Regions from separate parts of the Paenibacillus sp. MT124 genome, predicted to be linked through region 2. Evidence: predicted binding sites of a transcription regulator. Region 2 holds the regulator's gene; the other holds the start of a gene.
What was found. Region 2 encodes CtsR, which represses protease genes until heat stress. Its sites were predicted from a motif close to ATGGTCAATAAAGGTCAAACA; they were not measured.

Region 1 (14,755 bases), 910 kb from region 2:
ACGGTCTGTACGGGAAGGTGCACCTGTTTTGATTTGTCCTGCGTTTGTTGCAACCGCGATGTCAGCGATTGTGCTGTCTTCGGACTCACCGGAACGGTGGGAGATTACAGCTGTGTATCCTGCACGTTTAGCCATTTCGATTGCATCGAATGTTTCAGTCAGCGTACCGATTTGGTTAACTTTGATCAGGATGGAGTTACCAATACCTTCGTTGATACCTTTTTCCAGACGCTCCGTGTTCGTTACGAACAAGTCGTCACCAACGAGTTGTACTTTGTCACCCAATTTTTCAGTGAGCAATTTCCAACCATCCCAGTCGTCTTCGGACATACCGTCTTCGATTGTGATGATTGGGTATTTCTCAACCCATGAAGCCAGAAGGTCAACATACTCAGCGGAAGTGTAAGATTTACCTTCGCCAGCAAGTGTGTATTTACCATCTTTGTAGAACTCAGTGGAAGCTACGTCCATACCCAGGAATACGTCAACACCTGGTTTGTATCCTGCTTTTTCAATCGCTTCGATGATTGTAGTGATTGCTTCTTCGTTCGAACCAAGGTTCGGTGCGAAACCACCTTCGTCACCTACAGCTGTGTTCAGGCCTTTGGAGCTCAGTACGGATTTCAGGTTGTGGAAGATTTCTGCGCCTACGCGAAGAGCTTCTTTGAATGTTGGTGCTCCAACAGGAAGAACCATGAACTCTTGAACATCGATGTTGTTGTCAGCATGCTCACCACCGTTGATGATGTTCATCATTGGTACTGGCAATGCTTTAGCGTTGAATCCGCCCAGGTAAACATACAGTGGCAGGTCCAGAGCGTCAGCAGCTGCGCGAGCTACAGCCATGGATACAGCCAGGATTGCGTTAGCACCCAGTTTACCTTTGTTTGGCGTACCATCCAAAGCGATCATCATTTTGTCGATACCCAGTTGATCCAAAGCGTCCATACCGATTACTTCTGGAGCGATTGTTTCGTTTACGTTCTTAACGGCTTGCAGAACGCCTTTACCCAGGTAGCGGGATTTGTCACCATCGCGAAGCTCAACAGCTTCGTGGGCACCAGTGGATGCACCAGATGGAACGATTGCGCGTCCGATTGCGCCGGACTCCAGGTATACTTCAACTTCAACTGTAGGGTTACCGCGGGAGTCGAGGACTTCGCGAGCGTACACGTCAGAAATAATAGTCATGAGTGATAATCTCCTTTAAATTTGAATTTATTTTTAATACGTTCAGAATAATTAAGTTCCACCAGACCACTCCGCATGCAGTACCATCTTCCGATCGCTGTTATCCCCTGATTCCTATGAACTTATCTTCATAAGTTGGAATCATGTGATAAAGGCGAACGCGTTGCTTCTTCAGATTGGTTCTGCCTGCTTCGTTCCAGGTTCCACTTTGTCTTATTCAACAACCTATTTAAACGAATTATTTACGGGTAGCGATAACAGAAGTACCTGTCATTTCTTCCGGTTTAGGCAACTGCATCAAGTCCAGAATCGTTGGCGCGATATCGGCCAGGATTCCACCTTCACGCAAGGTTACGTTAGGATCTGTAACGATAAATGGAACCGGGTTCGTTGTATGAGCAGTGAACGGACGTCCTTGCTCATCGAATACCATATCAGCGTTACCATGGTCGGCTGTGATGAGAACAACGCCGCCTTTGGCAAGCACTGCATCAACAACACGTCCCATGCACTCATCTGTCACTTCAACCGCCTTAATGGTAGGCTCCAGCATGCCGGAGTGTCCAACCATATCCGGGTTGGCGAAGTTCAGAATGATCGCATCATGTTTGTCTGCTTCAATCTCGCGAACACATGCGTCAGCTACTTCATAAGCGCTCATCTCCGGTTGCAGATCGTACGTTGCAACTTTTGGTGAGTTGATCAGCACGCGAGTTTCGCCTGGAAGCTCAACATCACGTCCACCGCTGAAGAAGAAGGTAACATGCGGGTATTTCTCGGTTTCAGCAATACGCAGCTGTTTCTTGTTGTTCTGAACCAGAACTTCACCCAGTGTATTGTCGAGGTTTTTAGGCGAGTAAGCCACATAACCTTCAACCGTTTCACTGAACAACGTCAGGCAGACAAAGTGCAAGCCTTCTGGGAATTTCGGACCGCGGTCGAAACCACGGAAATCCTTGTTCGTGAATACTTGCGACAGCTGAATCGCACGGTCAGGACGGAAGTTCAGGAAGATTACGGAGTCGCCGCTTTCTACCAAACCTACCGGCTCACCATCCGCTTTAACGATAACCGTTGGCTCAACGAATTCGTCAAATACGGACTTCTCATACGATTCTTCAACCGCTCTGAGTGGATCGTTGTATTTTGGTCCATCACCATAAACGATGGCACGATATGATTTCTCAACACGTTCCCAACGTTTGTCACGGTCCATCGCGTAGTAGCGACCTTGAACCGTTGCGATTTGTCCTACACCGACTTCCTCAATTTTGGCGATCAGCTTCTTCATGAAGTCTTTACCGCTATCCGGCATAACGTCACGGCCATCCAGGAAGGCATGAATATAAACGTCATTCATTTCTTCTTTTTTGGCCAGATCCAGCATGGCAAACAAGTGGTCGATGTGACTATGTACGCCGCCATCAGACAACAATCCGTACAGGTGAAGCTTTTTACCGTTTTGTTTCGCTTCGCGCACAGCTTTGACAAGTGTTTCGTTGTCGAAGAACTCTCCGTCACGAATCGATTTGGAGATACGGGTCAAATCCTGGTATACGATCCGGCCGGCACCAATGTTCAGGTGTCCTACCTCGGAGTTCCCCATTTGCCCTTCTGGCAAACCTACAGCTTCACCGCAAGCAGTGAGAGTTGTGTGTGGGAATTGGCTCATGAAGCGATCGTAGTTCGGCTTTTTGGCTTGCGCTACTGCGTTGCCTTCCACCGTGTTACGAAGACCAAAGCCATCCATGATGATCAGTGCTACAGGTTTTGGAGCTGTCATTACTTCGCCCCCTCAACAAGCGCGATGAACGAAGCCGGCTGCAAGCTGGCACCGCCAACAAGCGCGCCGTCGATGTCGCTTTGTCCGAGGTATTCTGTTACGTTCTCTGGTTTAACACTGCCGCCGTATTGAATACGAACTGCACTTGCAACCTTCTCGTCGTACAGATCCTTCACCAGGCTGCGGATGTAAGCAATAACTTCATTCGCATCTTGGGATGTGGAGGATTTACCTGTACCAATCGCCCAGATTGGTTCATAAGCGATAACCACTTGTGCCGCTTGATCTGCAGACAAACCTGCAAAAGCAGCTTCCGTTTGCACTTTGCATACGTCTTTTGTTTGGTTCGCTTCACGCTCTTCAAGTGTCTCACCAAGACAGAAGATCGGAGTCAATCCATGACGGAATGCTGCATGCAGCTTTTTATTGACAGTCTCATCGGTTTCCGCAAAATATTGACGGCGCTCCGAGTGACCAATGATTACATAATCCACGCCCAGGTCTTTCAGCATTACGCCGCTGATTTCACCAGTGAATGCACCGTTGTCTTCAAAGTGAAGATTTTGAGCACCAATTTTGATGTTTGTGCCTTTCACAGCCTCTACCAATGTAGGCAGATTCGTAAACGGCGCACAGATTACAGTCTCCACGCCTTCAACTTCCGCTTTTCCTTTAACTTCCTGAATGAAGTCATTGGATTCGGAAACCGTTTTGAACATTTTCCAGTTACCTGCGATAATCGGTGTTCTCATGGTTTTCAACTCCTTCATGCTATAGCTTAAAACTTACTTATCGTTCAATGCAACTACGCCTGGAAGCACTTTGCCTTCCATGAATTCCAGTGATGCACCGCCACCTGTGGAGATGTGGTCCATTTTATCAGCCAGTTTGAACTTCTCAGCTGCTGCTGCGGAGTCGCCACCACCGATTACTGTGTAAGCATCCGTTGTTGCACAAGCTTCTGCCACTGCACGAGTACCGTGGGAGAAAGGCTCGATTTCGAATACGCCCATTGGTCCGTTCCATACTACAAGTTTGGAGTTTTTAACAACGTCAGCATAGATCTCACGTGTTTTAGGACCGATGTCGATACCTTCCCAATCTGCAGGAATGTCGCCAACTTCAACCACTTTTGTGTTTGCGTTAGCGCTGAAATCATCAGAAATGACGATATCTACTGGCAGATAGAAGTTTTTACCCAGTTTTTTTGCTTTTTCGATGAAGCCCAGAGCTACATCCAGTTTGGACTCATCCAACAGGGATTGGCCTACTTCGTGGCCTTGAGCCTTCATGAATGTGTAGGACAGACCACCACCGATGATTACGTTGTCTGCAATGTTAAGCAGGTTGTCGATTACATCGATTTTGTCCTTAACTTTGGATCCGCCAATGATTGCAGTGAACGGACGCTCAGGGTTGGAAATGGCTTTGCCGAGCACTTCAAGTTCTTTCTCCATCAAAAGACCGGATACTGCTGGCAGCAAGTGAGCGATACCTTCTGTTGAAGCATGTGCTCTGTGAGCTGCTCCGAAAGCATCGTTAACGAAAACGTCAGCCAGTTCAGCAAATTGTTTTGCGAGTTCTGGATCGTTTTTCTCTTCGCCTGCATGGAAACGAACGTTTTCAAGCAACAATACGTCACCGTTGTTCAGTTCAGCAACTTGCGCTTTAACGGTTTCACCGATGGAATCTTCAGCTTTAACCACTTTTTTACCAAGCAGCTCGGACAAACGCTCAGCCGCCGGAGTCAAACGCAAGGATTCAACAACCTCGCCATTTGGACGACCCATGTGGCTTGCCAGAATGACTTTCGCACCTTTTTCGATCAAGAAGTTGATCGTTGGCAGTGTTGCACGAATACGTTTGTCATCTGTAATTTTACCATCTTCGAGCGGCACATTGAAATCTACACGGACAAAAGCCCGTTTTCCTGTCAATTCGATATCGCGTACACTTTTTTTGTTCATCTGTATTTCCTCCGCACCCATGTATTTGGTGGACCGATCAGGAGCCCAAATCCCCTGTCAACCCTGGTGTTTTTGAGAAATTTGCAAAATGTTGATAGATAAAGAGCGGAAACAATAGCATCTGTTTCCGCTCTATGTTATTGCAGATATTACTTAATCATTTTTGCAAAGTGCTCCAAAGTGCGAACCAATTGAGCTGTGTAGGACATTTCGTTGTCATACCAAGCTACAGTTTTAACCAGTTGTTGGTCGCCCACAGTCAGAACTTTAGTTTGAGTTGCATCAAACAGGGAACCGAAAGTGATACCTTGGATATCGGAAGATACGATTTCGTCTTCAGTGTATCCGAAAGTTTGTGGATCGGAAGCTTCTTTCATTGCTGCATTAACTTCATCAGCAGTTACTTTTTGTCCAAGAACAGTTACGAGCTCAGTCAGGGAACCAGTAGCTACTGGTACACGTTGAGCTGCACCGTCGAGTTTACCTTGCAGTTCAGGGATAACCAAACCGATTGCTTTAGCAGCACCAGTTGTGTTAGGGATGATGTTTTCAGCTGCTGCGCGAGCACGACGGAAGTCACCTTTAGGGTGTGGAGCATCCAATGTGTTTTGGTCGCCAGTGTAAGCGTGAATTGTAGTCATCAAACCTTGAACGATTCCGAATTTGTCTTGCAGTGTTTTTGCCATAGGAGCCAGGCAGTTTGTTGTGCAAGATGCGCCGGAGATTACAGTTTCAGTACCGTCGAGGATTTCATGGTTTACGTTGTAAACGATGGTTTTCATGTCGCCAGTAGCTGGTGCGGAGATAACAACTTTTTTAGCGCCGCCTTTAAGGTGCTTCTCAGCTGCTTCTTTAGTTGTGAAGAATCCAGTACATTCCAGAACGATGTCTACGCCCAGGTCGCCCCAAGGAAGTTCTTCTGGGTTACGGTTAGCCAGTACTTTAACTTCTTTGCCGTTCACTTTGAAGAAGCCGTCGTGTACTTCAACATCGCCATCGAAGCGACCTTGAGTTGTATCATATTTAAGCAAATGAGCAAGCATTTTAGCGTCAGTCAAGTCGTTGATTGCTACTACTTCAATGCCCTCTACATTTTGAATACGGCGGAATGCCAAGCGACCAATACGTCCAAAACCGTTAATACCTACTTTAATCATGAGTAAGTTCCTCCCAAGTTTTGATTTATTTTTTTTATGAAGCTATATATTCAAGACAGACGGTGAAGTCCGTCAAGACAACAAGAGTTGTGGTAAAAGAAAAACTTTATTCCATTTCGGCAACGATGACTTCGGCAGCTGCCTCATCAATAATCAGAATATCTTCCTGTCCGAATCGCAGTACGGAATGAATGGCAGCCGCCTTACTTTTGCCACCCGCAATTCCGATCACCACATCGGTCCGTTCAATATCCTGAAGTCGCATGCCCAGAGTGAGCATGGTATGTACCACTTCACCCTGATCGTTAAAATAATAACCGAAGGATTCAGATACGGCTCCTTGCTCCTGAAGCTCTTCTATGATCTCCGCTGCAAGTTTGCGTCTTCGCGCCATCTCCACGGCATCACCGATTCCGTGAATTACGATGCGTGACTGTCGGATCAGCTGAAGAATCTCCTGGACGCTAGGGTCCTGAATTAACGATTCATAGGCATGATCACTAAGCAAATCCGGTACATGCAGGAGTTTGTATTGTGCTCCTACCCGTTTTGCCATTGTCGATGCAATCGTATTGGCCTGAATTTCGAGGCTTTCTCCCAATCCGCCGCGTGCCGGTACGAACCATACACCTTTCAGCGATGTTGGCGGAGTCAGCTGCTCTGCTACTCCTGCCGTTGTTGATCCGCCTGTTACGGCAACAACGTCGTTATCATTCATTACCTGACTAAGAGCCTTTGCCCCAGCCTTACCCAGTTCCCGTTTGGCAAATGGAGAAATGTCCGAATCGCCGGGAACGACAACTACCTTTTGCAGACCGTAGGCTTGCTTGATGCGTTCTTCCAGCTCGGATAATCCGAACAGCTCTTTGGCTACTGGCTCTAACTGCTGCAGCAAATCATGCCCTGCCTCACTGATCTTCATCCCTGCACTGTCAATTTCAATAAGTCCCTGAGCCTTTAACAAATCGGTCTCAGCCCTCAGAACCCGCTCGGTCATCTGCATGGAATTGGCTAACGTCCTTCTCCCGATCACATCCGATAACATGATCTGGTGCAGAATCGTATACCTCTTCTTCAAGACATCCATGAGATCAGGCAGAAGCTGCTTTTGCACTTCTAAAATCGTTCGCATGCTTTCCACTCCCGCAAGCTTCTCGTTCCAAGCTCTCTTTCATGGCCCTAAAATGTCCCGGGTTAACTTTTTAAGTCCCACGTCTATTCTACCTAAAACTGACGTGACATGCAAGTGTTTCAAAAGCCTTATTTCACAACGTTTTGGGCCAATGTACGCGCTTATTTTCACAATCTCCGACTTCCACCGGAAAGTGCAGCCGCATTTACACCATATATAGAAGAAAATCAAATTTCTCATCTATATATCGCTTCTATTGACTCCAGGATCGTGCTTCATGCAACCTGTCCAAAACTTCTCTTAGCATTTACTTAAATGCTTTCTTTATCCATTCTTCATCATCATGATCAATTTCAGGTCATTCCAAACCATAAGCTTGATCATATCTCTTGCAATTCAGGACTCCATGAGCTATAATCATTATTGCTGTCACATCAACGTGCGCCCGTGGTCCAATGGATATGACGTAGGCCTCCGAAGCCTGAGATCCAAGTTCGATTCTTGGCGGGCGCGCCATTCTTGATTAGCAGCTCATAACCCTTTTAACCAATGGAACCGTAAAGGTTTCTTTTTTTTCAAAGTTAGTTTGACTTTCTTTGACTTTTTGTTTGAAATTGTTTATGATGTGGGTAATACGGTAACAGTTTAAATAGATACACTATTCCATGTACATTTCCGAGGAGGTTTTTCACGTGAGTTATATTCCTATGGTCGTTGAACAGAGCAACCGCGGTGAGCGCGCCTATGACATCTATTCCAGATTGCTGAAGGATCGTATTATCTTTCTAGGCAGCGATGTAAATGACGTTGTCGCGAATGCCATCATGGCACAGATGTTGTTCCTCGCTGCGGAAGATCCGGAGAAAGACATTCATCTATACATCAACAGCCCAGGCGGATCCATTACAGCCGGTATGGCCATTTACGATACAATGCAATTTATCAAACCTGATGTATCTACCATCTGTGTAGGTATGGCAGCTTCGATGGGCGCATTCTTGCTCAATGCAGGTGCAAAAGGTAAACGTTTTGCACTGCCTAACAGTGAGATCATGATTCACCAGCCGCTGGGCGGCGCACAAGGTCAGGCTTCGGATATCGAAATCCGCGCCCGCCGCATTCTGAAAATGCGTGATACCTTGAACCGCATCATCGCTGAGCGCACAGGTCAACCACTGGAGCGCATCGAGAAAGATACAGACCGTGACTACTTCATGAGTGCTGCTGAAGCTGCCGATTACGGTATCATTGATAAAGTCATCGAAAACGTTGGCTCCCAAGGCGTATAAGCCGAGGTAACTGTATATTGAGAATATGAACTGGCCGATTGACCTGTTCATACTACGAAGAAGCGCCCCTTGTCATGATCATGACGAGGGGCGCTCTTTTTTTAGAATGATATCGAATAATTACTCTGCTGCAATTCCACTGAATGGCTGTGTGCCTTTAGGAAGTAACTCTTTGTACGTAAACGGGAATTCCGGGAAACCCTCTGCATAAGCAGTGTACTCATACAGTTGGAAGAACACGACTACGCCTGTAGGCGTTACATAGAAGTCCTGATCCTTGTTCAGCCCTTTATAGCCGTCCAGGTAACCACCGCGAGCCTTAAGCTGTTCACCAACCTTTTTGCCAAGTGTATCGCGCATCGTCTTGTTGTTTTGCAGCACATCATCAAGACTTAGCTCTTTACCTGTATCCAGTGCAAAGGTGTGACCTGTCCGTGTAGTCATCCCGTGTGCTCCGGCATAATCCTCATAACGCTGAGTTACCAATCCCAGCACGCCGTTTTCGTTGTACGTCACCACATAGGTGCTCTCAAATGCATATGGACGGTTTGCTGCTGCCGTTCCGTATTCTGCCGTTTGCTTTTTGAAAGCAGCTACGAATGTATCCACTTCATCTTTCAATACTTTGTTGATAGCCGCTTCGGCTTCATCGCTAGCAAGTCCACTCACCTGCGGATATTGAATATCTACCTCAGCATTTTTGATGTCGACTTTCACAGTTGCTGATTTCACTTTTACGCTATTTTGCTTCACTTTGCTCAGTGCCAGTGTTTTGGTTTTACCATCCCAGCTGCCTTGAACACCCAAATAATCTCTCATCGCTGAAAATGGAATGTACAGACGTCCTTTGATCAGCTTCGCTTCAACGTTAGGATAATAATTATTTACTCTTAGCGACGGTTCACCATCCGCCAGGCTGATTTTCATCGTGTTATTCGCTGCAGTCAGTGTGTACTCTTTTGTTTTTGCGTTATAGGTTAACGTACCACCAGCCACATCCTTAACAGCAGTGAGGGATACCCACGTCGATCCACCTTGTAAAAGTCCCTTTTGTGTCAATGTTTTGCCTGCAGACTTCAATGTAACATCTGTGGATGCCGTAACTTTGGAAGTAACCGAAGCTGCCTGCACGGAGTTATCCTGCCATACCGCCCCACTACCTACAATGATTCCTGCCGCGAGTAATGCACTTGTCCACTTTTTCCATGATGTCATATATAAAACTCCTCTCGAATTTGCCTATGGTTTATTGCGTATGTATCCTGATCGCTTATCTCATACGCTCACCTCTATATTATAATTAACCCAATTCAGGAAAGGTTTACAGCACCAGTTACAATGTTGTTCAATCCAAATCCATTTGGTAAAGGTTTTGTCACGAACAAATATACAAAAAAGACATCAAATCAACCTCATTATTCTCGTTAAAGTAGGGATGTTAATGCCTAACTCCTTTAAAGCTCCTCTATATAACAAAAGAGACCCTGCCCGATTGGACACAGTCTCTTCATATCTTCATCTACGTCTACAGTTATTTCATTTCATACGTAATGTTAAGCGTTGTGCTTACTTTAACCTGACCTGTTTCAATTTCTGTACCCGCAGCAGACATTGCCATGTCCTTGGCCGTCGAACTTTCTGTTGCATAGAGCACAGGCACATTGGCATCACCTTGAGTTACAGACAACACAGCACCCAATTGACGTTTAACCGCCTTGGCAATCGCTCCTGCTTTCACCTCTGCATTAGCTACTGCCTTCTCGATCACTTGTGCTTCGAAGTTTTCCGGATTTTCTACCGTAAAGCGTACATTCTCGATATTGTTGGCACCTGCCTGCGAAGCAGCATCCAGCAGTTCACCAATCTTGTCCATTTCGCGGTACGTAATCGTCAGCGTATGATGAGCGGTATAGCCTTTAACTTTCTGACCTTCTTTATCGCTATACGTATAGTTTGGCTGTACATAGAATTGACTGGTCTGAATGTCGTCTGCACTGATTTTCCACGTATTCTTCAGCAGGTTGGATACCTTTTGAATTTTTGCGGCATTTGCCTTCTGGGCGGAGGCTGCTGTCTCAGCCGTGCTATTCACTCCGATCGATAGATAAGCGATATCCGGCTTTACCTGAATCTCACCTTTACCCACGACATTTATCACATTTTGCTGTACCCCTTGTACTTCTGCAGCATAGGCATAATTCCCCGGCGACACCCACGCTGTACCACCAACGAGCAATGTTCCTGCCACCAATACCGCACCAAGCGGTTTCATCCAATGTTTACCCATTACGCATAGCCTCCTTATATTTAAGATCTCAATCTCAAAGCATTTTGATACCTTAACAGACGGAGACATTTTCCAAAATGTTGCACTTGATTATGCCCATAACGCAAAAAAGCCCCTTGCGGGACTTCTTCATGTCATGTTAATCATATCTTATTGGTTTTCAAGTTCTTCCTTGCTCACCAAACTCACTAAAGCGTTTACAGCCTGTTCGGCGTCCGCGCCTTCAGCACTAATTTGGATTTCTGTACCAGTACTGATTGCAAGGCTCATGATCCCCATGATACTTTTTGCATTAACTTTTTTGTCGTCCTTCTCGACGAACACTTCAGATGAGTACTTATTCGCTTCTTGAACGAACAGTGCCGCAGGTCTGGCATGGAGACCCGTTTTCAAACGGACAACTACCGGGTGCTTTGTCATGGAAACTTACCCCCTATTAGAAATCTAGACATTAAATACACAATTATATTTATAACATTATACCATTAACCCGCGCAGGACACTAGAAGAAAAAAAACCAGAACAATTCTGACTATTCAACCAGGTCCAAATCCGTTAACCGTGACGTTCATTCCGCACTTTCTCAGCCAACTCGTCAATCTTGCGAAGCCGATGGTTGACACCCGATTTGCTGACGGTACCTTTTAACAGCTCGCCAACTTCCTTCAGGTTAATGTCAGGATGCGCCAGTCTAACCTCTGCGACTTCACGCAGCTTCTCAGGCAAAGACTCCAAACCGACTTCCTTTTGCAGCAGCTTGATATTATCAATCTGTCTTACTGCAGCTCCGATCGTCTTGTTCAGATTAGCTGTCTCACAGTTGACGATCCGGTTAACGGAATTACGCATATCCCGCATAATCCGTACATCCTCAAACTTGAACAAGGCTTGATGCGCACCAATGATGCTGAGCAGCTCAATAATTTTCTCGCCTTCCTTAATGTATAGGATGAATCCTTTTTTACGTTCTATACACCGGGCATTGAGATGAAATTCATTAGCCAGGTCCACGAGGGCCTGACAGTGCTCTTCATACATGGATGCGATCTCCAGGTGATACGAGGATCCTTCAGGGTTGTTGACCGAGCCACCCGCCATAAACGCGCCGCGTAGATAAGCCCGTTTACAACAGTTTTTCCGTAACAGCTCCTGATTAATTCCTGGAGTAAACAAAAAGCCTTCCGATACAATGTACAGATCCTTTAATATCTCCTGTACCATGGACGGAATACGAACAATATATACATTGTTCTTTTTCAGCCGCATTTTTTTGCGGACAAGCAATTCCGTATGCACTTGAAAATGCTTTTTAAGCAGAGAGTATGCCCGTCTTGCGATCGCGGCATTCTCCGTCGAAATATCTAAGATCACTTTTTTATTCGATAACTGCACCGCACCTAGCATACGGATGAGGGCTGAAAGTTCCGCCTTTTCGCAGCACGGTTCACTCTCAATCATGGTTAATTCTTTTTTGGTCTGTGCTGCAAACGACATGGGACTTCACCTCTTCCGTAACATCCAATTTTGTACCAGTTGATAGATGTGGTGACTAAGCTTATCAGCATCATGACGCAGATAGGTTCTAAACAGAACCAGAGTATCCGCAACCACCTGATAGCCGGAACTTTTAAGTACATCCATATCCAAAACAACCGGTTTGGCTCCTTTTTCCGCATACCTATTCTGCACCTGCAGCGGAATTTCACCATTATTAACAATAACATAGTCAAAGAGCTGATGCCCTACGTGCTCATGAACCGCCTTGAGGTGGTCACTCACCGTATAGTTATCCGTCTCTCCAGGCTGTGTCATCACATTGCATATAAACATCTTCACGGCCTCTGCCTCGACGACAGCCTCTGCCAGTTTGGGAACTAACAAGTTAGGCAGAATGCTCGTATACAAGCTGCCTGGCCCAATCAGGATGGCATCTGCCTGGCGAATAGCCTCCACAGCCTCTGGCAACGGCTCCACGTGATCCGGTTCAAGGAAAACGCGTTTAATGCGCCCGCCTGCTTCAGGGATCTTGGACTCGCCTGTAACAATTGAGCCATCCTCCATCTCCGCATGCAGCACAACCGCCTGCCCGGCTGCCGGCAAAACCTCACCGCGAACGGCAAACACGCGGCTAAGTTCCCGCACTGCGGTTACGAAGTCGCCTGAAATATCCGTCATTGCAGCCAAAATCAAATTACCCAGGCTGTGGCCTGCAAGCCCCGCGCCTGTATTAAAACGATATTTTAGCATATCCGATAGCAATGGCTCAACATCAGCCAGCGCCGTAAGCACGTTACGAATGTCGCCCGGAGGCGGCATTTGCAGTTCGTTGCGCAGGATGCCTGAACTTCCACCGTCATCTGCTACCGTGACGATGGCCGTGATGTCCAGCGGCTTCTCTTTCAAACCGCGCAGCATCACGGATAACCCGGTTCCGCCGCCCATTACAACAATTCTCGGACGTTCTCTTCGTGGTCCGGCTTCTTTCATCCCTTCACCCTCTTCAATGACGATCACGGTCAGCGTCGCGATGGCTCACGGTAACAGCTTCAGTTTCGCTGCTTCCCAACATTTTGCCCAAATATTCGGATATGGCTACCGAACGATGCTTGCCGCCGGTACATCCAATCCCGATAATCACCTGACTTTTGCCTTCCTTACGATATTGCGGAATCAGGAAGTGCAGCATATCGAGCAGTTTGGTCAAAAACGACTGTGTCTCAGGCCATTTCATGACATATTCATATACATCACTATTCTGCCCCGTATTCGGACGCAAATGATCAATATAATGCGGATTTGGCAGGAAACGAACATCAAACACCAAATCCGCATCGATTGGAATGCCATATTTAAATCCAAACGACGTGATATTCACCGACAGCATATGACTTTCCAAATGAGAAAACCGAGAAATAATCCGCTCTTTAAGCTGCGCCGGCTTCATCGTACTTGTGTTCAGTACCTGGGTAGCCGAATTCTTAAGCTCCTCCAGCATCTTGCGCTCCAGACGGATGCCGTCAAGCGGCATTCCCTCAGGAGCCAGTGGATGTCTGCGTCTGCTCTCCTTGTAGCGCTGTACAAGGACAGAATCAGTTGCATCCAGGAATAAAATTTCGCAATGAATGGTAAAATGATCTTTTATATAGTTCAAAGACTCGGATAAAGCCGTAAAGAATTCCCGTCCCCGCAGGTCAATTACGAGGGCTACCTTACCGATCTTGCCGTTCGATTGTTCAATCAGTTCCGCAAATTTCGGAATCAACACCGGTGGCAGATTATCCACGCAGAAAAAGCCGAGATCCTCCAGGCTCTGTACCGCAATTGTTTTGCCTGCTCCGGACATGCCCGTAATGATAATGAGCGTGGCGCCTGTGCCCGGTGAAACTTCACCTTCAAGCATAAATGTCCCCTCCTTATCATATTGCTGCCTAATCATATGGTTCCGAGGTTACTAAGAACGCAAGAGAAGTCCTGCCGCGCCAACAATTCCCGCATCGTTGCCCAGAGTTGCTTCCAGGATCTGAACACCCTCCTGCAGCGGTTCAGGTGTCAGTTTCGCAAATACAGCACGTACTTCGTCAAACAGGATATTACCGGCTTTGGATACACCGCCCCCGATGATGAACATTTCCGGGTTTATGACTGCAGCTACAGCCGCCATGGATTTACCCAAATAGAATGCAGCACGATTTACGATGCGCAGAGCCACTTCATCTCCAGCTTTCGCTGCATCGAATACTTCCTTGGCTGCAATTTTGTCCACAAGCGCAAGTGACGTATGATCTCCGCGTTCTACTGCATCCTTAGCCATACGGATAATGCCCGTTGCGGACGATACCGTTTCTACACATCCCATTTTACCACAACCACACTGAATGGCTTCCAGATCAGGCACAACACTGACATGACCCAGTTCTCCCGCCATGCCGGAAAAGCCCTGATAGATTTT
Region 2 (14,755 bases):
CAGTAATGCATGGAGCTGACCAGTACTAATCGGTCGAGGGCTTATCCAAATATGCAGGTTTTGATCGCAAGTTTTGTTTCGGATCTAGTTTTCAGAGAATAATCTCTGAAATGAAAATCGGTACAACACTCCAATGTGTGTATGATTTTCAGTTCCACAGACGCTGAACCATTCATCCACACCGATGTGTAGGACCGAATGGAACGCGAACGCATTTGGTAGACAAATGCTCGTTTGGTGGCGATGGCGGAGGGGTTCCACACGTACCCATCCCGAACACGACCGTTAAGCCCTCTAGCGCCGATGGTACTTGGACCGAAGGGTCCTGGGAGAGTAGGACGCTGCCAAGCAAAGAACCACTGCCGATGAAATTCGGTGGTGGTTTTTATTTTTGTTTTTCTTTGGTGCTTTTACTTTAATAGATTTAATTACATAGTTTCTTTCCGGGAGATGCATGCGCATCTCTTATTTGACTTTGTATCATACCTCTGACACACTCATAGAAGATACATACATCACACTTCAGGATACGATTGGAGCCACTTACTATTCTAGAGAACGGGGTGCAGAATTAACATGGACATTCGCAAGTTGACCGCAGAGGATTTTGAATCCAGTATTGCCCTCTCCCAGTATGCTTTTCAGTATGTATTAAGTGAGGAACGCAAAGAAAGACAGCGGCATCGATTCGCTTCACAGGATATCTGGGGCGTATATGAGGAAGCCGAGCTTGGTGCCAAGCTGCATATCATCCCTTTTCAAACCTACATTCATGGCAGAGCCTTTGAGATGGGTGGGATTGCTGGGGTGGCGACTTGGCCAGAGTATCGACGCAAGGGTTGGGTTGCTGGGCTTTTAAATCATGCGCTGGAAGAGATGAACCGGAATAAACAAAGCATTTCGTTTTTGCATCCATTCTCATTTGCCTTTTACCGGAAGTATGGATGGGAAACGTACATTGAATTTAAAAAATATAAAGTTCCTACCGCTCACTTGCCTGCGAAAAAAACTACACCAGGTACCATCCGGCGTGGTAATCCTGGTCTTGCAATATTGAAAGAAGTATACAGCGCCTATGCGGAACGTTATAACGGAACCCTCGTCCGTGATGATTCTTGGTGGGAGAACTCGGTGCTCACGGATGGAACCAGCCAGAAGGCTGTATATCTTGATGGGTCGGGACAAGCTCAGGGGTATCTTCTGTATGAGGTTAAGGAACGCAAGTTTGCCATAGATGAGATCGTATATCTCAATGAAGAAGCCAGACAAGCACTTTGGACCTTTATTGCAAATCATGATTCAATGATTGAAGAGGTGACGCTGCAGGCACCAGCGAGTGATACACTTGCCTTTCAACTGGATAATCCACGAATACAGCAGGAGATCGTACCGTATTTTATGGCGCGGATTGTAAGTGTGGAGCAATTTATTTCGCAATATCCTTTTGCAAGCCAGGATTCACCGGTACAGATTAATCTTCAGGTGGAAGATGCCCATGCTCCTTGGAATGAAGGCGTTTGGCAGCTGAATGTTGCGATGAATGGGACAGCCTCCATTTGGAAAACATCCGAAGCCGTCTTGGAAGATCAGACACTTAAGGTCAGCATTCAAGCACTTACAGCAATGCTTATGGGATATCGCCGACCATCGGAGATGGCCCAGATAGGTCGAATCCATGGCCCGGCAGAAGTAATTCATGCATTGGAGAAGGCAATCCCTGAACGGGAAACTTATCTGCTTGATTTTTTCTGAGTTGCTTGAATTGCTTATATCTAACGTCAATTTTAATTAGCTTGTTGTTTCTTTCAATATTTTCAGAAAAACAGTGCTACAGTGAGACAAACGAACTTCTCCGGCTTTTTTGGAGAGGTTTTTTTGTGTCCGGGGAATATTTCGTGTAAAATCGTAAAAAATGAATAGTGCCCCCACTTGGCAAAACCACAAAATATGCTATAATGTATATAAAGTCAAAGAAAGTCAAAGTCAACTGAAGGTTAAATACTTACGTAGCTTTCTTTCTACATTCCGGTGATGAGACACATTTCATGAACGATGCATATCATCGGAAAGAGGCAGTACCAAGAGGACCTTCGTGCGTCCTTGCTCTCCCGAATAAGCCAGTGGAAATCAAGATTCGTCGTTTCCCTGTTTGGTTAAATGGGTTGAGAAGGTGTACTCTGTGGGGGCGTGTGGGTCCTTATTGACTTAACGTTTCAGACAGTGGAGGATGAGTGGATGCGTAATATCTCTGATATTATCGAACAATATCTGAAGAGTATTTTGCATGAAAGTCCCGAAGGAATGGTTGAAATTCAGCGCAATGATCTTGCAGATCAATTCTCATGCGTACCATCCCAGATCAACTATGTAATAAGCACACGCTTTACTCTTGAAAAAGGATATTTGGTCGAGAGTAAACGTGGTGGCGGCGGTTATGTTCGTATACAGCGGATCGAATTGCCGGCCCACTCTGCTCTGCATAATCATCTGCACCATAGCATCGGGGATGAGATTGGACAGACAGCTGCCGAAGGCTTGATATATCAACTGGAAGAAGCACGTTTCCTGAGTAAAAGGGAAGCCGGGTTGATGCGTGCAGCTGTATCAAGAGAAATTTTATTGGTCAAACTTCCTTACCGGGATCAAATTCGTGCCAGAATGTTAAAGGCGATGTTAATATCTTTGCTCGGTAAATGAAAACCTATCGGGATCAAGGAGGTACATCCTAAATGCTGTGCCAAGAATGCGACAAACGTCCGGCAACTCTTCATTTCACCAAAATCGTGAATGGAGAAAAGACGGAATTCCATATTTGTGAGACATGTGCCCGTGAAAAGGGAGAAATGATTCCGGGAACATCGAATGGATTTTCCATTCACAATCTGTTGTCCGGGTTGCTTGATTTCGAACCTAAGAATGGAAATGCCGGGGCTCCCCCTGCTCAGACTCTTCGCTGTGAAGAGTGCGGCATGACTTACTCACAGTTTAGCAAAATCGGCCGATTCGGCTGCAGTTCTTGTTATAAATATTTTGACAGTCGTCTGGATCCGTTATTCAAACGGGTTCATGGCAGCACAACCCATGTGGGCAAAGTGCCTGCACGAGCTGGTGGTCGCATTAAAGTGAAGCGGCAGATTGCCGACCTGAAGCGCGATCTTCAGGAGAGTATCGCCCAGGAAGAATTTGAAGAGGCAGCTCAGATCCGTGACCAGATCAGGGAACTTGAAAAAGAAATAGCTCAGGAGTAGAGTTTGTCATGAGTAGGAGGGACGCGTAATGCCTAATCTGCGCTTTACAGAGAAGGCGCTCAGCGACTGGATGCGCAGTGAAGCGGCTGATTCCGAAATCGTCATTAGCAGCCGTGTCCGGATCGCACGTAATCTTCAGCATTACCCATTTCCAATGCTTGCTTCCAATGAGCAATCGGAAGAAGTGCTGAATAAGCTGAGCGAAGTACTTCAATATGATGACGTTCATGCCTTTGGAGATTTCCACACCTTGGACCTGATGGATATTGATGATCTCGATAAGCGGGTGTTGGTGGAGAAACATCTGATTAGCCCCAGTCTTGCGAACGAATCAAAAAATGGTGCGGTTATTCTTAGTGAGGATGAATCCGTCAGTATTATGATTAACGAAGAAGACCATCTTCGTATCCAATGCCTCTATCCGGGGTTTCAGGTAAAAGAAGCCTGGGAGAAAGCTTCCGCCATAGACGATGCTTTTGAAGCGCATGTGGATTATGCTTTTGATGATCGCAGAGGTTACCTGACCAGCTGTCCTACCAATGTAGGTACAGGGGTAAGAGCATCTGTAATGATGCATCTGCCTGCTCTCGTGATGACACAGCAGATTGGACGCATTTTGACAGCTGTTTCTCAAGTGGGGTTAACCGTGCGTGGGATATATGGCGAAGGCAGCGAAGCGATGGGCAACCTTTTCCAAATCTCCAATCAGATTACGCTTGGACAGACGGAACAAGAGGTTATCGATAATCTGCATAGCGTAGTGCTTCAGATGATTGGGCATGAACGTAATGCCAGAGAGCGGTTGATTTCCGACTCCAGACTACGGATTACCGATAGAGTGATGCGTTCATATGGGATTTTGTCCCACGCCGCCATTATGGATTCCAAGGAAGCTGCGCAGCGTCTCTCGGATGTTCGCTTAGGTGTAGATCTGGGGCTGTTGAATGGATTGTCCATTACGGTAATGAACGAGTTAAACGTGATGACACAACCAGGCTTTTTGCAGAAAACATTCGGAGAAGATATGCGCACAGATGAGCGTGACATCTACCGGGCTCAGTTGATTCGTGATACGATCAATGCAGCCAATCAATCCTAGTAATTGTTTTCTTCAGATTTAATATTAAAGGTTTCATGCCGCATCTGCGGCTTTATATAAAACGGGCATTGGACTAAATGCCAAATGACTTTATTCGCAGCATGGCTGCAAACAAGAATGATATGAATTATACGGCGGGATCTTGATCAAGGCCCACGTTTTATCCAAAACCATGGAGGTGCAGGAGATATGATGTTTGGAAGATTTACGGAACGGGCCCAAAAGGTGCTCGCACTCGCGCAGGAAGAAGCTGTCCGTCTCGGTCATAATAACATCGGTACAGAGCACATTTTGCTCGGCCTCATTCGTGAAGGCGAAGGCATCGCAGCCAAAGCGCTGATCGGCCTGGGACTCGGATTGGAAAAAATTCAAGATGAAGTAGAAACGCTGATTGGCCGCGGCCAAGAGCAACCTACGAACATTGCATATACGCCACGTGCGAAAAAAGTAATTGAACTGTCCATGGATGAGGCTCGCAAATTAGGCCACACCTATGTAGGAACAGAGCATATCCTGCTCGGATTGATTCGAGAAGGCGAGGGCGTTGCAGCACGCGTGCTGAACAACCTTGGTATTAGTTTGAACAAAGCACGTCAACAAGTGCTGCAATTGCTTGGCAGCAGTGAGGCTGTATCCAGTCATAATGGAACGCCTGCTAATGTAAGCACACCAACACTGGACAGTCTGGCACGTGATCTTACCGCATATGCGAAGGAGAACAACCTGGATCCGGTTATCGGCCGCAGTAAAGAAATTGAGCGTGTCATTCAAGTATTGAGCCGTCGTACCAAGAACAACCCGGTATTGATCGGTGAACCTGGTGTAGGTAAAACAGCGATTGCTGAAGGTCTTGCACAGAAAATCATCGCCAACGAAATTCCGGAGACATTGCGCGACAAACGTGTCATGACCCTGGATATGGGCTCTGTTGTTGCCGGAACGAAGTACCGTGGTGAGTTTGAGGATCGCTTGAAAAAAATCATGGATGAGATTCGTCAGGCAGGTAACATTGTCCTGTTCATCGACGAATTGCACACCCTGATCGGTGCAGGCGGAGCTGAGGGCGCCATTGATGCTTCAAACATTTTGAAACCGGCTCTGGCTCGTGGAGAATTGCAATGCATCGGTGCAACTACCTTGGATGAATACCGCAAATATATCGAGAAGGATGCAGCGCTTGAGCGTCGTTTCCAACCGATTACCGTAGATCAGCCTTCTCCGGAAGAAGCCATTCAAATTTTGCACGGATTGCGTGATCGTTATGAAGCTCACCACCGTGTGAAAATTACGGATGAAGCGATTGTACAGGCGGTTAAATTGTCTGACCGTTACATCACAGATCGTTTCCTGCCAGACAAAGCGATTGACCTGATTGATGAAGCGGGTTCCAAAGTAAGATTGAACTCATACACCATTCCGCCGAACCTTAAACAACTGGAAAGCCGTCTCGAAGATATCCGTAAGGAAAAAGACGCAGCGGTCCAAAGCCAGGAGTTCGAAAAAGCAGCAGCTCTGCGTGATACGGAACAAAAAATCCGTGAAGAGCTGGATGTAACGAAGAACCAATGGAAAGAAAAACAAGGTCGTACCGATTCCGAAGTAACGCCTGAGGATATCGCACAAGTGGTAGCCAACTGGACAGGAATTCCGGTAAACAAGCTGAAAGAAGAAGAGACTCAACGCCTGATGAATCTGGAATCTATCCTGCATGAACGTGTCATCGGTCAGGATGAAGCCGTGAAATCAGTCAGCCGTGCGGTTCGCCGTGCTCGTGCTGGATTGAAAGATCCAAAACGTCCAATGGGATCCTTCATCTTCCTCGGTCCTACAGGGGTAGGTAAAACGGAGCTGGCTCGTGCGCTTGCCGAAGCGATGTTCGGCGATGAAAATGCAGTGATCCGGATCGACATGTCCGAGTATGGTGAGAAGCACTCGACTTCAAGACTCGTTGGAGCGCCTCCAGGATATGTTGGTTACGAAGAAGGCGGTCAGTTGACAGAGAAAGTTCGTCGCAAACCGTATTCCGTAGTCCTGCTCGACGAGATCGAGAAAGCACATCCGGAAGTATTCAACATCTTGCTGCAAGTGCTTGAGGATGGTCGTCTGACAGACTCCAAAGGTCGTGTCGTGGACTTCCGCAACACATTGATCATTCTGACATCCAACGTGGGTGCCGAAGCGATTAAACGTAACTCTACACTCGGCTTCACAGCAGTTGTAGATGCAGGTGCGGATTACGATAACATGAAGGGTAAAGTCATGGATGAGCTGAAGAAAAGCTTCCGTCCAGAGTTCCTTAACCGGATTGATGAGATCATCGTATTCCACTCTCTTGAAGAGAAACACATTGCTGAGATTGTCTCCCTCATGAGCGAGGAGCTCCGGAAACGTCTGCGTGAATACGAAGTCGACTTCGAGCTTACAGACAACGCCAAGGCCTTCCTGGCCAAAGCTGGCTTCGATCCAGCTTACGGTGCTCGTCCGCTTCGCCGGGCAATCCAGAAGCATATCGAAGACAAATTGTCTGAAGAATTGCTTACAGGTACGGTAACCAAAGGCGATTCGTTGTTGATCGACGAAGAGAATGGTGCACTGTCTGTAACCAAAAAGGAAGCTGTTGTTCCTTCCAATGAGGAAATCGAAACCAAATAAGCAAATTTCAAACCTGAGAAATGGTTTATGATCCTTTCCGGCTTCGGCCGGAGAGGATTTTTTATTTTATTGTTGTTCAAGGAACATCTGTAAAGTTTACGATAATCCTTTACGAAAAATCTCAAACAATGGTAAACTTTTATTAACCCTGCACGTCAGAAATTCAGGGCAAAATTCGTCGAAAAATGCAAAATGCTGTTATAAAATAAATCCTAGGAGTGCTGAAGTGGCCAAAGTTAAAACCAAGTTTCAATGTACGGAATGTGGTTATGAAGCCCCCAAATGGTACGGCAAATGTCCGGGGTGTCAGTCATGGAATTCCATGGTGGAAGAAACTGAAACGGTTGTCAAAACACAAGGGAGAAATTCCCCCCTCTTTGACAGTAAAGATAAACCGCTTCCCATCATAGATATAGATAGCGGTCAGGAACCGCGAGTGCAGACTGGAATCGGAGAGCTGAACCGGGTATTGGGCGGTGGAATTGTTCCGGGTTCTCTCGTGCTGGTAGGCGGAGATCCAGGAATCGGAAAATCAACGCTGATGCTGCAAACCTCGCATGCTCTAACGCATTCGGGTCTGCGCGTGTTATATGTTTCGGGTGAAGAATCGGTGAAACAGACCAAATTGCGGGCTGATCGTCTGGATGCACTCTCTCCTGAACTGTATGTGCTGTGTGAAACAAATATGGAACGTGTTGAGGAAGCGGTGGAGCAGATCCAGCCGCATTTTCTTGTCATCGACTCTATTCAGACGGTTTATCTTCCAGAAGTCACCAGTGCACCCGGTAGCGTAGCACAGGTAAGGGAATGTACTTCCCGGTTTATGCGGATCGCCAAAGGCCGAGGCATTGCAACCGTGCTTGTGGGGCATGTTACGAAAGAAGGGGCTATTGCTGGTCCCCGTATGCTTGAACATATGGTGGACTGTGTTCTTTACTTTGAAGGGGAACGTCATCATACGTATAGACTGTTACGTGCGGTTAAAAACCGTTTCGGTTCAACCAATGAAATTGGTATTTTCGAAATGGGCGAAGATGGCTTGCGTGAAGTGGGCAATCCTTCCGAACTCTTTTTGTCGGAACGACCGCTCGGTGTAGCGGGTTCTACAGTAGTTGCAAGTATGGAAGGCACTAGACCGATGCTGGTTGAGCTGCAGGCACTCATCTCTGCAACACATTTCCCGTCTCCCCGCCGTATGGCAACAGGGATAGATCATCACAGGCTGAACCTGATTATTGCCGTGCTTGAGAAGCGGATGGGCATGTTTTTGCAAACGCAGGATGCGTACCTGAATGTGGCCGGGGGAGTTCGGCTCGATGAACCGGCGGTGGATTTGGCGGTTGCCGTCAGCATTGCATCCAGTCTGAGGGATGTGCCGACCAAGCCAGATGACGTAATATTTGGCGAAATTGGTTTGACAGGTGAGGTTCGGGCCGTATCACGGGCTGAACAACGTGTGAAGGAAGCCGAGAAACTGGGCTTCAAACGAGTCATTTTACCGGAGAAAAGCTTAAAGGGCTGGAAACATCCTCGCGGGATACAACTGATCGGTGTGAATACCGTGGCAGATGCACTAGCGGTTGCTTTAGATTAGGGGGCATAACAAGATGAAAGATTCGAGCCAACTGGATAATATGAATGAATTGTTGAGGCTGATCGCACCAGGTACACCTTTCCGCGAAGGTCTGGAGAACGTGCTGCGCGCCAAGACGGGGGCACTGCTTGTTGTAGGATACAGCCCTGAAGTAATGGAAGTGGTCGACGGGGGGTTCTCGATCAATTGCGATTTCTCCCCCAACTATCTATATGAACTTGCCAAGATGGATGGTGCCATCATTCTTAGCGAGGATTTAAAGCGTATTCTGTATGCCAACACCCAGCTTATTCCGGATTCCTCCATCTCTTCCTCTGAGACAGGGATTCGTCACCGGACAGCAGAACGTGTAGCCAAGCAAACAGGCAAATTGGTCGTATCCATCTCGCAGCGCCGGAATATTATTACCTTATATCAGGGAACGCTTAGATATTCGCTCAAGGAAATTGGAGTTATTCTGACGAAGGCTAACCAGGCGATTCAAACGCTGGAGAAGTACAAAGCTGTACTTACCCAATCCCTTACGAATCTAAGTGCCTCGGAGTTCGAAGAACTTGTCACGATCCCTGAAGTGGTAAATGTCATTCAGCGTACGGAAATGGTGATGCGCATCAAAACGGAAATCAAGCGCTACATCCATGAACTTGGGAATGAAGGACGACTGATCTCCATGCAAATGGAGGAACTGGTTGGAACAACGGAAGAAGAAGCGTGGTTGCTGTACAAGGACTATGCACGAGACGATAGTGACGAGAAGATTCGCGAAATTATCGTGGGCCTCAAGCGACTGTCGGATGATGAATTGCTGGATGCACATCACATCGTCCGTCTGCTCGGCTATCCTTCATCGGCTGCTACATCGGAAGATTCGGTTGCACCGCGCGGATATCGGGTATTGAATAAGATACCACGCCTTCCGAATGTCATTATTCATAACCTTGTGGACCAATTTGAACAATTGCCGCATGTGATCATGGCAACGATTGAAGAGCTGGATGAAGTCGACGGTATTGGTGAGGTACGCGCCCGGACCATTAAAGAAGGGCTGAAGCGTCTGCAGGAGCAAATGTTTATCGACAGACAAATGTAATCCAGAGCTATCAGTATAGGTTTGCCTAGCCTATAACGGCCCTGAAGATGATGAGGTGAAACAACCATGTTAACCAGATTCATTCCGAACCTCTTTACCTTGGGTAATCTGTTTCTTGGAATGATGGCGATACTGCTTGCAATTGATGGGAATTATAGCCTGGCTGCGATTATGGTGATTGTGGCGATGCTGCTGGATGGGTTGGATGGCCGGGTAGCGCGTGCACTCAATGCCCAAAGTGAATTTGGCAAGGAGCTTGACTCTTTGTCTGACATGGTTTCGTTTGGTGCAGCCCCGGCACTCATTATGTTTATGGTTTCCTTCCAGGATGCATCACCGGTTCTCGCCTGGATCGCTACGGCAAGCTTCCCCATTTGCGGAGCCATTCGGCTGGCACGCTTTAATGTAAGACCCGGAATTCCCGGATACTTTACAGGCCTGCCCATTCCGGCAGCTGGAGGTGTGCTTGCAACGCTGACGTTGTTTAACAAGGATATTGGTCCCGTGAGCATGATGATAGCTACATTGTTATTATCCTATCTGATGGTCAGCTCGCTTAAATATCCGAATTTCAAAAAGGTCGGTTTGCCGCGAAAAGCGATCTGGATCGCCCCTTGGGTTGTTGTATTCGCTGTAGCGGTTGCTGTCATTTTTCCGGAACAGCTGTCGAAGCTAATCTTTATTCCACTGGTACTGTACGCTCTATATGGAATGAAGCATAATATGCGAACGGCAGCCTCCCGCAATCGGGCGAAGAAGCGCAAGGAAGAGAAGTCTTCTCGTCCTTCCGATCGGTAATGGTTTATTGATTGGCATACTTGCCTTGGATGAATAAGAAAAAGCACGCATTCTCCTTTTAGGAGCGTACGTGCTTTTTTTGTTGATTCGAATCTATACGGTACCTGCTCTTGTACGGCAACTTCGCCAATCATTTACGACAAATTGAACATCCCTAACGTCGAACATTTCTGTGACTCGTGATTCACGACTTCTTCCATGTTGATATCCAGCAGATTGCAGAGAGCTGACATATAAAACAGGTTCCGCCCCAATTCGGAGCTGATGACCTCTTTGCAATTCTCGCACAATTCACCTTCCACATGCGTTTCCAGCAGGCCCTTGGTTTGAGCCATACCGCTCTCGGGGGCATATTTCTGCTTGGTGGCGTGCAGCTCAATGCAGCCGCATTCGGTAATGGCCTTGGACACGGCACGATTGACAGAAGCTCCGGCTTGTCCTGTTTTGGACAGTACGTCAATCAGACTTCGATGACGCAGCAACAGCTCGGAAACCTGATCCTGAAAAGCCTGTAAACTTAGCGTACTCATTTTGCTACTCACCTCGGGATATGAATTGAATTCATTATATGCCAATAATTTACCTTCTTTCAACTGACGATTGCAAACATTTCCAAAAAGTTCTTGCAACCGGGATTAGCAATCCAACAATTGGATCATACTGGATATGAAGATGAAGGACAATTAAAGGAGGTGCAGGGACATATGTGGAAAAAAGGCATTTTAACTTTTACAGGATTGTGCGGTGCATGGTTTGGCTACACGGCATATCATCTGGCAGGAAAATCCGTCCCGTGGATGGCTGAATGGATTCAGTCAGCAGGGCTGCTGGGGGCAGGAGTAGCAACGGCACTGGGCGCTGTATTGTTTATGGCTGTATGTAATATTGGTGGAACCTTGCTGGCAAGCAGACTGCAAAATGGGATTGATGCTTTGGCTAAAATACCGATGAACGAACTGGCTGCTGGTGCAGCAGGTACCGTTGCAGGGTTACTGGTAGCCTTGCTGCTCTATCCATGTCTGACTTGGCTGGGAGCAGCAGGAGAGGTGCTTCAGGTGGCTCTGACGGCCGTGAGCGGTTATTCAGGGTACATGCTAGCCATGGCGAAGAAAGACGACCTCGCTGCATTCTGGATGTCTGGGCGATGGGGGCACCCCGAGCTGGATGAAGACAGACGGATGGAAGAACACAAGATTTTGGATACCAGTGTCATTATTGATGGCCGTATTGCAGATATATGCAAGACCGGGTTTATCGAAGGTACAATCGTAATTCCGGAATTCGTCCTGGAAGAACTTCAGCATATTGCAGATTCCTCGGATCTGCTGAAGCGGAATAGAGGACGGCGCGGACTCGACATTTTGAATAAAATCCAAAAAGAACTCGACGTGAAGGTACTCATTTACGAAGGGGATTTCGAAGAAATATCGGAAGTGGACAGCAAGCTGGTCAAACTTGCCAAAGTGCTTCAGGGCAAGGTCGTTACCAATGACTTTAACCTGAACAAGGTTTGCGAGCTCCAGGGTGTATCTGTACTGAACATCAACGATCTGGCGAATGCGGTGAAGCCTGTGGTGCTGCCTGGTGAAGAGATCATGGTGCAGATCATCAAGGATGGCAAGGAGCATGGCCAAGGTGTAGCTTATCTGGATGACGGTACGATGATTGTCGTGGAAGGCGGACGGGAGTATATCGGCATGATGATGGAAGTGCTGGTGACCAGTGTGCTGCAGACTTCCGCGGGAAGAATGATTTTTGCCAAGCCTAAACTGTTGGAAAAAGCCCAATAAAGGGGTATGATGGGTAGTGTATCGTTCACCGATATTTATATCGCTTGAAGATATTCAGTATCGTAGAACGATAAACTGACAGACAAGGCAGGGATTACGGCATGGATAAAGGGTGGGGTGTCGTCATTGTGGCAGCAGGTCGGGGAACCCGAATGGGAACAACCGAGAGCAAGCAGTTTCTGCTGCTGCAGGACAAGCCCGTTTTCATACATACGCTTGAAGTGTTTGCCGCTCTGGACGAGATCAGCGAGATCGTGCTGGTAACCGGAGCCGCAGATGTTGAACGCTGCCTGGATTGGGTAAAAGAATACCGACTGGAGTCGCGTGTCCGTGTCATCCCCGGAGGGAAAGAGAGACAGCATTCTGTGCATGAAGGCCTGAAGGCTTTACAGACGGATTGGGTTCTCGTTCACGACGGGGTACGTCCTTTTGTTGACCGTAAGCAGATTACAGGTTGCATGGAGGCCGCGATGTCGGGGGGAGCCGCTGTACTTGCCGTTCCCGTTAAAGATACGATTAAACAAGTGAATGCGGAAGGAATCGTTACGGCGACGCCTGACCGCAGCAGTCTGTGGAGTATTCAAACCCCGCAGGCTTTTCGTCTTTCTTCACTGCTGCTTGCTTACGAGTCGGCCGCAAGGGACGGATTTCTGGGGACGGATGACGCCATGCTGGCTGAGCGCCAGGGTATGTCCGTCCAGGTTGTGGAAGGAAGTTATACCAACATCAAATTAACGACGCCGGAAGATTTGGAATATGCCGCGTTTTTGCTTGGGGGAGAGAAGAAGCGATGATACGTGTAGGACAGGGATTTGATGTACACCAATTGGTGGAGGGACGTCCGTGCATCATTGGCGGGGTAACGATTCCTTATGAAAAAGGACTGCTTGGTCACTCGGATGCAGATGTGCTGCTGCATGCCATCAGTGATGCCATTCTGGGTGCACTTGCACTTGGGGACATTGGGAAACACTTTCCGGACACCGATCCGGAGTTCAAGGACGCGGATAGCCTCAAACTGCTGGAGCATGTATGGCAGCTCGTGAAAGATCGCGGATATCGTTTGGGCAACATTGATTCCACCATTATTGCGCAGAAACCGAAAATGGCACCTTACATTCCACAGATGGCCGAGGTTATTGCCAAGGCGCTGGAAGCGGATGTTGATCAGGTCAATGTCAAAGCAACGACTACGGAGCAGCTCGGATTCCCTGGACGGGGAGAGGGGATTGCGGCCCAATCGGTTGTTTGCCTTGTTCGTGTGTGATATTATCAACCAACTAGTATACGGAGGGGATCTTTTATGAGCACAGAAGTTCGTGTGCGTTACGCACCGAGTCCAACGGGACACCTGCATATCGGGAATGCCCGTACGGCGCTCTTTAACTACTTGTATGCCAAGCATAATAACGGGAAATTCATCATTCGTATTGAGGATACTGACGTAAAACGGAACATTGCGGGTGGCGAGGAAAGCCAGCTTAAATATTTGAAATGGCTCGGAATCGAGTGGGATGAGAGCATTGATGTAGGCGGGGAATACGGACCTTACCGTCAGACGGAACGTTTGGATATTTACCGCAAATACACCCAGGAGCTGCTGGACAAAGGTCTGGCTTACCGCTGCTTCTGCACGGAAGAAGAGCTGGAGCAAGAGCGCGAGGAGCAAACGGCACGTGGAGAAACGCCGCGTTATTCGGGCAAACACCGTGACCTGACGCCAGAGCAGATCAGTGCTTTTGAAGCGGAAGGCCGCGTTGCGAGCATTCGTTTCCGTGTACCGGAAGAGCGCACATATACGTTCGATGACATGGTTAAAGGCACCATTTCATTTAACAGCAAGGAATCCGGGGACTTCGTCATTGTGAAAAAAGACGGCATTCCCACGTACAACTATGCCGTTGCAGTGGATGATCACCTCATGAAAATCTCTCACGTTCTTCGCGGGGAAGATCATATCTCCAACACGCCGCGTCAGCTGATGATCTATGAAGCGCTCGGCTGGGAGCCGCCGCAATTCGGTCATATGACCCTGATTGTGAATGAAAATCACAAGAAGCTGAGTAAACGTGATGAGTCCGTCATTCAGTTTATCGAACAATATGATCAGCTCGGCTACTTGCCAGAGGCGATGTTCAACTTTATTTCCCTGCTTGGCTGGTCACCGGAAGGGGAAGAAGAGATCTTCTCGCAGGAACAGTTGATCTCCATCTTTGATACCAAACGTTTGTCCAAGAGCCCGGCTGTATTTGATACGCATAAGCTGGCGCATTTGAACAATCACTATATTAAACATGCAGACCCGGAACGTATTGCTGAAATGGCGATTCCGCATCTGCAAAAGGCAGGACGCATTGCAGCTGAGCTGTCCCCTGAGCAGAAGGAATGGGCGTATACACTCGTTCATCTGTACCAGGAGCAAATGACTGCAGCCTCCGACATTGTGGAACTGTCTGAAGTGTTCTTCCGCTCCCATCTGGAGCT

Region 1: clpP (ATP-dependent Clp endopeptidase proteolytic subunit ClpP) is a predicted target of CtsR. The motif match lies at 7,814-7,834, and genes of this name have one in related genera.

The regions. Positions count from the first base shown of each region.
Region 1 is NZ_CM179500.1:182,348-197,102, reverse strand. Features, by position in the region: gene eno (phosphopyruvate hydratase) at 1-1,191, opposite strand, end outside; gene gpmI (2,3-bisphosphoglycerate-independent phosphoglycerate mutase) at 1,430-2,974, opposite strand; gene tpiA (triose-phosphate isomerase) at 2,974-3,726, opposite strand; gene AC3RCI_RS00950 (phosphoglycerate kinase) at 3,760-4,941, opposite strand; gene gap (type I glyceraldehyde-3-phosphate dehydrogenase) at 5,091-6,098, opposite strand; gene AC3RCI_RS00940 (sugar-binding domain-containing protein) at 6,205-7,230, opposite strand; tRNA gene AC3RCI_RS00935 (tRNA-Arg) at 7,672-7,746, shown strand; gene clpP (ATP-dependent Clp endopeptidase proteolytic subunit ClpP) at 7,923-8,519, shown strand; gene AC3RCI_RS00925 (PdaC/SigV domain-containing protein) at 8,640-9,734, opposite strand; gene AC3RCI_RS00920 (SIMPL domain-containing protein) at 10,051-10,806, opposite strand; gene AC3RCI_RS00915 (HPr family phosphocarrier protein) at 10,957-11,226, opposite strand; gene whiA (DNA-binding protein WhiA) at 11,362-12,300, opposite strand; gene AC3RCI_RS00905 (gluconeogenesis factor YvcK family protein) at 12,307-13,293, opposite strand; gene rapZ (RNase adapter RapZ) at 13,307-14,206, opposite strand; gene AC3RCI_RS00895 (ROK family glucokinase) at 14,258-14,755, opposite strand, start outside.
Region 2 is NZ_CM179500.1:5,760,285-5,775,039, reverse strand. Features, by position in the region: rRNA gene AC3RCI_RS26280 (23S ribosomal RNA) at 1-49, shown strand, start outside; rRNA gene rrf (5S ribosomal RNA) at 234-350, shown strand; gene AC3RCI_RS26270 (GNAT family N-acetyltransferase) at 577-1,752, shown strand; gene AC3RCI_RS26265 (CtsR family transcriptional regulator) at 2,236-2,697, shown strand; gene mcsA (protein-arginine kinase activator protein McsA) at 2,730-3,248, shown strand; gene mcsB (protein-arginine kinase McsB) at 3,277-4,347, shown strand; gene clpC (ATP-dependent protease ATP-binding subunit ClpC) at 4,537-6,999, shown strand; gene radA (DNA repair protein RadA) at 7,226-8,593, shown strand; gene disA (DNA integrity scanning diadenylate cyclase DisA) at 8,607-9,683, shown strand; gene pssA (CDP-diacylglycerol--serine O-phosphatidyltransferase) at 9,750-10,481, shown strand; gene AC3RCI_RS26230 (nucleoside triphosphate pyrophosphohydrolase family protein) at 10,616-11,011, opposite strand; gene AC3RCI_RS26225 (PIN/TRAM domain-containing protein) at 11,186-12,271, shown strand; gene ispD (2-C-methyl-D-erythritol 4-phosphate cytidylyltransferase) at 12,373-13,065, shown strand; gene ispF (2-C-methyl-D-erythritol 2,4-cyclodiphosphate synthase) at 13,062-13,538, shown strand; gene gltX (glutamate--tRNA ligase) at 13,575-14,755, shown strand, end outside.